3 regions of the Paenibacillus sp. LT-B23 genome follow, and region 3 is predicted to be linked to each of the others. Evidence: riboswitches for the same ligand, from Rfam matches in the RefSeq annotation. Region 3 holds a riboswitch; each other region holds the start of a gene.
What was found. A riboswitch is a leader RNA that binds a small molecule or an ion and turns the genes downstream of it on or off. The one in region 3 is predicted to bind cyclic di-GMP.
Positions count from the first base shown of each region.

Region 1 (3,262 bases), on a different contig from region 3:
ACCCCCAGTAGCCCGGCCAATACTACTATATACCTTTGGGTCAACCATTTTTTCATCATTGTGTTCCACCCTCTCTCCTCAAAATTTTTGGCGGGGAAAGAGTATATATCAAGGAAGAAACAAAGCGTTGCCGGGAATCACCGCTTTCGCTTCATGCTGACTTTCCCACATCAGACGTGCCATTGCGTCGCCTTTTTCATCATAATATTCAACTTTCAAATCCGCTATTTTGCCTGCTTGCAAGGTAATGCTGCCCTTGCGTTCAGTCCAGCTTTGTTTGAACCAACTATCAATAATCAGCTTGCCGTCTATCCATACACGAATACCATCATCAGATATCGTGGTAAACGTATAGGTCTCACTGTATTGCGGCTTGATTTTGCCCGTCCAGCGGACCGAGAATTGATCAGCCTCCACCTTGGGATCAGGCGAGGCGGCGCGCCAGTTATAATCCAGCTTACTATCTGTGCGAACCAAAACAGCGGTGCCGTCCAGATTCATGCTGTTAAAATATTCACCCCGCAGCCCGTTCGCATAGACCATATCCGGAACGGAAGGCGGGACTGGTTTGCTTACCACTGGCGGAGCCGGAGTCGAGCCGTTTTGCCCCGTGTCCGGTACGGTCGGTGACTCCACCTCAGGTTGTTTTATCGCAGCCAACCCTTTGTTCACGTCATCCCGCGTCAAGCTCTTCGAATTATTCATATAATCCTGAATCTGATCCGTCGTGTTATTTTCGGTCAGCATCTTGCCCCAAGTCATGGAATACACCCATTTGGGCTGAGCCTGCATGACCTCGGGACTCGGCATCTCACCGTGTTCCCCAATGGCAATCGGCTTATTCCGTGCCAGTCCGAGCAGTCCTTCATAATGGCTTTGCTTAAAATCATTGTTGTAAATGTCTACAGCCAAGATATCCACCTTGTCATCCCCCGGATATTTCGGGGTATATGGGACGGTGTACGAACTAGGCGCATTCGGACTCCATACCCACAGCAGATTGTTCAGTTGATGCGTGTTTACAAAACGGTCATACATGATATTCCATAGCTGATTGAAATTGTTCTTGTTTCCCCACCAGAACCAGTCGCCGTTCATTTCGTGATAAGGTCTCCATAATACCGGAACACCCGCATCACGAAGCTGCTTTAACGATATAGCGGCCTTATCCAGATCGGCAATGAGAAGATTATACTGCGTAGTGCCTGGCGTCACATATTTATTGAACTCCGCCTGGCTTACTTTCGCCTGCACATTGGCCCAAGTCAGGGGTTTACCCGGCAGCGGTTCATGATAAGTCATCGTAACCATGCCGCCAGCTCTACTCCAACGTATAGCGCTATCGACGACATTTTTACGTTGTGCTGCCTCCGTAGTGGCGGACTGGCCGGAGATGGCTCCCATCTCGTAGCCATGTACACCAGCATATGACTTACTGATTTTTTGGACCTTGTTGCTTAATTCATCCGGGCTTTCCAAATAATCATGTTGACCTGTGACCATTTTTTTTCCCGAAATGCTGATCAAATAGTTGTATAGTTCACGGGCCTCAGCAGAAGCGTCCGAATTAACAGGCTGTAATGTGGCAGCATTCGCCACGGATAGAGATTCACCAAAACCGACGGGCAATAAAGAAAAAAGCATAACAACGGGGAGTACACTGCGTATCCATCGATACACAGGGGTAAAATAGGGGCTCACTCTCGCTCTTCCTTTCGGTAGCCAGGCTGCCATCCTTACGGAAGGCCCTTTAGCTTTGCGTACCTGCCTTTCAACAGGGCTGCGTTTATCGTGGAAGGAGTTTGGATTCCTTCTTACCCTAAGTATCGACTTTTTTTTACCAAAATTTAATAGGTCATGTTTATGAATTTACAGATTTTCGTGTATTTTCGACAGTTTGAGCTAAATAACTTCATAAATGAGTCTTTTTTTCATCTTTCAGGATTTTGCAAAATTCGATTCCAGTCGCTCCAGGGTACAATATATAGACGAATAAAATCAATTCGATCTATATATTCCTGATTACACCTCGCTTTGTGGATTTTTGCAAAATCCTCCTTTACGAAATATTTATGAAATAAACTTGTGACGGGAAATTTCATCCCAATCCATGCAAAAGCGGACAATATCCTCTTCAACCAGCTCAGAACCTGTCTGTACCTCGATCAATTCCACATCAGTCACGGCCAAAATGCTATGCTTCGTCCCTTCAGGAATGCGAACCACATCACCAGCCTTCACCTTGTGCAGCTTTTCATTCAAAATAATTTCCGCTTCACCGCTAATGATGGTCCAAATTTCACTCCGCTTGAAATGAAGTTGATAGCTGATATTTTTGCCTTGCAGCACACGGATTCGCTTAGTCAATACCTCATTGCCCTCTTCATACTTTACATAATCCACTACCCGATAATGTCCCCAACGGCGCTCTTCGTACATTGGTCGCTGATTGTGTGCTTTGAGCACTTCCTTGATGCGCGGACTTTCCGCCTTATTAGTCACAAGGATGCCATCCGGGCTGGCAGCTACGATCAGATCATTCGTTCCAATAATCGCCACGGGAATGTCCAGTTCATTGATGAGGCTCGTATTGACACAATCCTCTGTTACTACACCTCTACCCACTTGCTGATGGGACATTTCTTCCGTCAAGGTGTTCCAGGTACCCAAGTCCTTCCAGAAGCCATCATACGGAAGAACGACGATATCCTTCTCCTTCTCGACTACCGCGTAGTCAAAGCTGATTTTTTCCAGAGAAGAATATTGCTTTTGCATTTCTTCATAGTTCAGCGGCAATCCTTTGGATGCCAAGATATCAAGCAAATATCCTAATTTGAATGCAAAAACCCCGCAGTTCCATAGAGCATTGCGTTCAATCAGACGCTCCGCCTGCTCCCGGTCGGGTTTCTCTTGAAAATGGCTCACTTCACGGTAGCCTGTGCTACCTTGTGTGGCATCGTTTTTCGGTATAATGTAACCGTATTTCTCAGAAGGATAAGAAGGGACAACCCCGATTAACGCAAGCTTGCCTTCACTCTCCTGAAGGGTATGCTCCAACTGGGCGACGGTAGCAAAGAAAGCATCCTCTACATAGGGGTCTACCGGCAATATAGCAACAATTTCATCGGGCGAAACACCAACGATGGAATATAGATAGGTCGCTGTCAACGCAATGGCGGGAAAGGTATCTCTTCGTTCCGGCTCAACAATGATGCGCGTATCCTGCCCAACCTGACTCTGAATCATTTCGACCTGCGCTCTC
Region 1 covers NZ_JBSQBM010000015.1:85,273-88,534, reverse strand. Annotated here, with positions in the region: gene ACWXW9_RS19085 (hypothetical protein) at 1-59, opposite strand, end outside; gene ACWXW9_RS19080 (glycosyl hydrolase) at 109-1,734, opposite strand; cyclic di-GMP riboswitch class I at 1,715-1,795, opposite strand; gene ACWXW9_RS19075 (sugar phosphate nucleotidyltransferase) at 2,071-3,262, opposite strand, start outside.
Region 1: linked by a shared signal. The riboswitch ahead of ACWXW9_RS19080 (glycosyl hydrolase) and the one ahead of ACWXW9_RS01485 (non-ribosomal peptide synthetase) in region 3 are both predicted to bind cyclic di-GMP.

Region 2 (3,262 bases), on a different contig from region 3:
AAAGGCAACATAGCTGCAAAGCCCGCTCCCAGAATAACGAGCGACCAAGCCGCTGCGGTTTTCGTATTTTTTGGTTTTTCCATCCTATAATCCTCCAAACTGACTGTCGAGTAAGTGAAGCCCTATATCTGTATTACCCATCATATCATTGCCTATATGAATTCCAAAGCTAACGGCACTCTATTTCCTATTATATTAGAACACACCGGAGCAGAAAATCACGCAAATAAGTGAATACACTCTTTGTGTAATTTTGTACTTTTATGCTGTTATTTATCATATGATTTGCATATATTTACAGTACACTAATCAGCATAAAAAGAGTTCATATATCTCCCTCGTGCACCTACATATTTGTGAACAAAATCACAACATTGGACCCAATCTAATTTTCTTCACGATAAGCCTAATGAACTATTTCGATAGAACAAAGACCCATTTTTTTCAAAACGAAAGGATATGTGCGTTGGAAGGTGGAATGGGCATAGAATACCTTTAGCATCCTTTCCTGGATTTTATTCCAGAATTGAATTGAACCCATGGCATCTCCGAATTTTTTCAACATGATTTAACTTTTTCATATGGATGAATGAGTTAAAAATATGGAGGAAACGAGGCTGTTTTCACCATAATAGTACACCTGAATTCGAATGGAAAATAATTCAAAATATTATTCGCTACATGCATTTATGTGATGTGATAAAATAAACCGTATTAATAGGAAATCATGTGTAAACCACCATTTTGTTTATTAAACAAACAGTGATTAGCTTGATAAATTTGCTCTTTTGTAAAGGAATTGGACATGACAACAGACCAAAAAAACAACGGAAATGGGACCCCTTGGAGCAGCGATCCAGTCGTCATTGCACGTACTCCCTCCGCTTTTGCCAAGCAATCCCTTTTTTATATACAGGAAATAGGTTATTTCGAAAAAACATCTGCTTATGCCATGGAACGGAAGGAACTCACCTCGTTTCTGCTCGTTTTTACGTTATCAGGACAAGGGGAATTACTGTACCGGGAGAAAAAATACATATTGAAGCCTCATGATATGTTTTTCGTTAGTTGTGAGGAATACGTACAGTACAGCACCGCTGGTCATGAAGCATGGGAGTTTATCAGTGTAAATGTGTACGGCAATCTGATCGGCAATTTCTATGAACAATTTGCCAAACACAACAAGCCTGTAATATCACTCAACGATCCAGTCACCATATTGGACAAGCTGCGTTCCCTGTTATGCGTACAATCTGACAGAACTCTCTCTGCTGAGCTGTTGACATCCAGACTCATCGGTGAGTTGCTGACGTATATTTTGCAGCACCCCTACGATCATCCGTATGTAAACCAGGATACAATCACCGAGATACGCAAGGTTCAGCAATATTTGGATCGATCCTACAGTGAACGAATTACGCTGGATTCGCTGGCAGACATGTTTGAGTTAAACAAATTCAATCTCGCTAAAAACTTCAAGAAACAGATCGGATTTTCTCCTATCGATTATCTCATTAATGTCCGCATCACAGCGGCTCAAGGCTGGCTTAAAACCAGTGACGAATCCATTGTGGATATCGCACGGTTTGTAGGTATTCCCAACACTAGCCATTTTATCAACCTGTTCAAGGAACATGTCGGAGAAACCCCACATTCCTTCCGCAAAAAATGGGGGAATCGAACCAAACTATAAACTCATCTATTAGATGACTTTGTCGAAAAACAGAGAAAATCTGAGATTGTGCTTGCCTAATCGGAAGTCCAACTGATAGAATGATAGATATAGACTGTTCAGGATAAATGGCAAACCTGTCGAAAGGCAGGGACGCAAAGCTACAGGGCCTTCTTTTTAAGATGGCAGCCAGCTACCGGTTGGAGAGGCTTTTTGTCGTGTTTTTTTTCCTGAAAAACTTTATACGATAATAGCAAACCTGTCGAAAGGCAGGGACGCAAAGCTATAGGGCCTTCTTTTTAAGATGGCAGCCTGGCCGCCGAAAGGAAGTTTTTCTATGAGGAAAATGTCATCTTTTTTAATTATTTTGGTTTTTTTGTTATCCATCCCCCTACATACGACAGCATTTGCTGCCGAAAGTCAGGCATGGCTGAATCAAAACAACGTAAACCACGGTATTGTTAGTATACGTTATCCTGTCAACTCCAATGTCAAAACCAAGATTGTAATTACCAAGGATGCGGAGAAATACTCTTATTATCTGAATTCGAGCAAGCCTGAGGAAGCATTCGCTCTTCAAATGGGCAATGGCAATTATAACATTCGTTTATTGGAACAGCTAACTGGCAACCAGTATAAAGTGATAGGTGAAGAAACGGTCCTGTTAAATTTGAATGACAGTAAAACCATATACCTCAATTCTATTCAAAATATTGACTGGAGCGATACGAATCAGGCGATTCGGAAAGCCAAGGAATTAACCAAGGGTGCAACGACAGATGATGAAAAGGTGAAACGTATTTACGAGTATGTCATTAGTCATATTAAATACGATTCCAATCAGCCTTTCAACCTATCAACAGACTACCTTCCACAAATTGATCGTACAATAGTTTCGCAAAAAGATATTTGCTATGGATACGCTTCACTGTTCGCCGCCATGCTTCGAAGTGTGGATGTTCCAACGAAGCTGGTTATGGGCGAATCCTCCTATGTGAATACCTACCACGCCTGGAATGAAGTCAATATCAACAATCAATGGGTTATCGTTGACACTACAGTAGATGCCGCTCTAAAAAGCGGAAAACAGAAGTTTGCAATGGCCAAAGAACCCTCCAAATACACAAAAACAAAGCAATATTAATTTTTTTTAGAAAGCCCTGATCACTGCGATCAGGGCTTTTTTCTATTCTTGTTGAGAAATTGTTGAGATAAGGAAGGTATTGTATATCTAGTCAGTCATTTAAAAACTAAGATGTTGAATATACTATTTCCGGGACAAGAAAGAGGGGGGAACCAAATCCGCCCGGGTACTTTCCATAATATTATGATGAATAGGAGACTTACTTAAGAGTATGAGAACAAAAATAAATGTAACGATCATTGTGCTATTGCTTATTTTCCAAAGCTTTTTTAGTGCAGCGCTGGCTTACGCAGACACTTCGACCGCGGCTGTACCAGAAAGCGCTGTAAGCGATACTGCGAATACAGTTATGGAAGATGTATACGGTATTCCGAACCCTGAACCATTAGAGGCACCTCCCAGCATAGCTCCCATGATTCAGGCAGCAGCCAGCTCAGTTCAAGCAG
Region 2 covers NZ_JBSQBM010000009.1:44,099-47,360, reverse strand. Annotated here, with positions in the region: gene ACWXW9_RS12805 (DUF445 domain-containing protein) at 1-83, opposite strand, end outside; gene ACWXW9_RS12800 (AraC family transcriptional regulator) at 806-1,693, shown strand; cyclic di-GMP riboswitch class I at 1,793-1,873, shown strand; cyclic di-GMP riboswitch class I at 1,915-1,996, shown strand; gene ACWXW9_RS12795 (transglutaminase family protein) at 2,019-2,816, shown strand; gene ACWXW9_RS12790 (collagen binding domain-containing protein) at 3,028-3,262, shown strand, end outside.
Region 2: linked by a shared signal. The riboswitch ahead of ACWXW9_RS12795 (transglutaminase family protein) and the one ahead of ACWXW9_RS01485 (non-ribosomal peptide synthetase) in region 3 are both predicted to bind cyclic di-GMP.

Region 3 (3,262 bases):
GTACTCCTTTCTTCCTCTGGCACGATTTCGATTTGCGAAATAAGAGTTTCACTTTGCTCCATGACTTGAGCAAATAAATATTCAAAGTGGGAGATAACGTTCTCAATGGGGATGAATCTTTCAAAAGCCTGTATCTGATAGTCAAAATTAACGGCTACATCCGCTTCACCTTCTTGTCCCCATATCAGGAGATTGAGTGCATTTCTTTCATGATGATGCGGCATACTTACAATCCGGCTTGCTGCGCCGATCAATGCTTCTCTCGTTTCCTGTTCCTCGAAAGAAAGCGATATATCAAACAGTTTGCCTTTCTCATTGCTATTCTCGTAAACCGCCCGGTAAATTTCACCAAAAGACATTTTCTGATGACGATAGCATTGCATAAGCTCACGTTTGATGCTCTTAATCAGTTCTTTGAAGCTTATATCTTTCTCGGGGCTGATCCGCAGCGGCAGCACGTTGGCGAAATGTCCCATAGTCTGCTTATATTTTGCTTTGCTCCGATTAAAAACCGGGACGCCGATCACCATTTCGTTCCGATTGCAAATCTTGCTGAAATACAGGAACAGTATGCCTAAAAAATAGTGGAATGACGAGCATCCTTCCTCTTTGCAAAATTCAATCATTTGATTGTATAACGCCTTGTTTATAGTTAAGGTTCGCCGATCACTCCAAACGGAATCGCCGTCACCATCATCGATATCCATGCCTCTGCTCAACAGAGGCTCGGGAATGGTCAGATATTTGTTCTGCCAGAACACCCTATCTTTTAAAAAGGCCGGAGAATTCAGATAATTCTGATTATCGGAAATAAAATCAGCATAGGAATAGACCGTTCTGTTCATTTCGCCAATTCCTTGCACCAATTTATTGTAATTGTCAAACATTTGACTGATTAAGAGAGCAAATCCCCATCCGTCGATCACCAAATGATGAACTTTAAGTAAAATGAAGTATGTGTTCGGGGCACCTTTCAACAAAACAAATTGAAAATAGAAATCCTCTGGTTGAAAAGGTTTTAAAAACTCTTTTTTCATCCAGTTGATGCAAAAAGAGTTTGGATTTTTCTTTACCGAAAAATCATGAAACGGAACTTCATAGTCAGCTTCTGGCAAAAATGTTAAATAAGGCTCTCCCTTTTTATCAATAAAACGGGCACTCAGAGAATCATTTTGCCTGATTAATAACTGCATGGACTGCCTAATGATAGCCGTATTCAGGTTTCCTTTAACCTCAACATACCCACCGATATTGTAAATAGGCTTTCCAGGGTACATGCACTGTTCGAACCATATATCTTTCTGATAGGAACTTAACGGATACTCCTTGACACTTATTACACTTGTTTGCATAAAATCCCCTCCTGTTGTTAAACATTTCATGCGTTCTACTCCGTATGCCCAAATCATTTCCGCTACAAATAAAAGAAGCCTATTCCCATATAAAAAGCACAGGAACAGACAGCAGACTTCGCCCGGTTTCCTTCGGCAACCTGGCAATCATGGCTGTTTAATCCAGCTTTAGACCCATGGCTTTGTGTCCACCACTTTCGAGGTGTTTACGATTAACGGGAAATACATTCGTATATTTTTTACATCTTTTGAGCATGTTCTTATGCTTCTTCCTCCTACATTCGGTAGGAGCTGACCTTGAGTTTTCAAAGCATTTACCTTGATATAGTTTTACAATACGTTGTTAGGTGCTGATTAAAATACTTCAGCAAGCCACTAAATTCCTGTCATCCGACAACTCCAGTTCATTTTACTTAATTTCCCTTATCCCCCAAGATTAAGAGATAACAACCTGTACAACTTTAGCGGCTTAGCTTTTTTTAAAATGATGGATTTGTGATCCACCTAAAAATGACGTTCCAAAGCTTCTCTCGCATTCGATGTTTCGCCGAAAATAGCGACGTGAGTGTACACGGGGAGTGAAGGACAGTTGGAGTGCAACTTCGGAAGAGTAAAACGTGCTTTTTCCAACATTTTCTAGGATAAAACCAAAATCAAACCAGGAAAACAAGAGGGAACCCCCTCCACAACTGATTAAGAACAAATAAGCTTACTGCGGAAGATATATCCAAGGTCTAGTCACAAAGCGTAGCACCCCGAAGAAAAGAATGTCCTTGCAAGAAATGTCGCGCCTAACCTTTAGCAAGGAAGAAGCATGCCATTCTTCCACCTGCGAACGAAGCATTAATGTCAACCAAGCGTCAAGGAGTGCACATGGACAATATCGTCCTAGTCATGGAGGTGTTAGACAGCGTACCAGCGAAGTTCATTTTCCAACGGAATATTCCACGATTTGAGCCATGATCACTTTGATCTGAGCACTTGGTTGGAAACGTGGCTAACCATCTCAATCTCACCGGCTGTCAAGGTAAACTGCATCGCCTTCACATTTTCCACGGCATGATGTACTTTTGAAGCCCCAGGTATCGCAAATACGTTCTCTCCGTGAGCGTTAATCAGCCAATTCAGGGCAATCTGGGTTGGCGTCACGTTATATTGTTGAGCCAGTTGTTCCAATGTTTCAATTAGTGGCTTTGATCTCCGCAGCCCCGAATCCCGGAATGCCGCCGTCCACTTGCGCGGACCCTTGATCGACTTGACCAGAGACGGATTATTATGGAATTTTCCACTTAAGACCCCCTGCATTAGCGGAGAGTATGCGATGATCGCCACGCCAAGCTCTTTAGCCGTGTCCAGAATTCCGTTCTGTTCGATTCTCCGGTCAAGCAGGCTGTATTTCACTTGATTCGAAACTAGGCGAAGGCCGTGCTCACGCAGCACACGATCGGCTTCACGTATTTGTTGCGTGGAAAAGTTACTTACGCCCACATATTTAATCTTTCCTTGCCCAACCAGTTTAGCCATCGCATTCATCACGGCGCCAACCGAAGCAAAGGAGTAAGGCGAATGCACCTGGTAGAGGTGAATCGTCCGTTGATCCAAATGGCGAATACGTTCATCAATCGTTGCTGTGATACTGCCTGCGGTCCGAAAGGCCGGCCACCATTTCGTAGCGATATTCGCCTGTTCCGCGAGCGGTCCTCCGATCTCATTCAGCGTGCCGGCTAGTAGCTGCTCAGACTGTCCGCCACCGTATGCTTCGGCAGTATCAAACCAATTAACTCCACCTTCTAAACTGGTCTGAACGATTTGCCGTATATCCTCCCGCCGCAGCACTGGCCAGAATTTCCCGACTATCCCTTTTCCATTGCTGAACTGCCAACACCCAAGCCCCAGCGGTGACAGCTTTA
Region 3 covers NZ_JBSQBM010000001.1:313,709-316,970, reverse strand. Annotated here, with positions in the region: gene ACWXW9_RS01485 (non-ribosomal peptide synthetase) at 1-1,352, opposite strand, end outside; cyclic di-GMP riboswitch class I at 1,484-1,573, opposite strand; gene ACWXW9_RS01480 (aldo/keto reductase) at 2,316-3,262, opposite strand, start outside.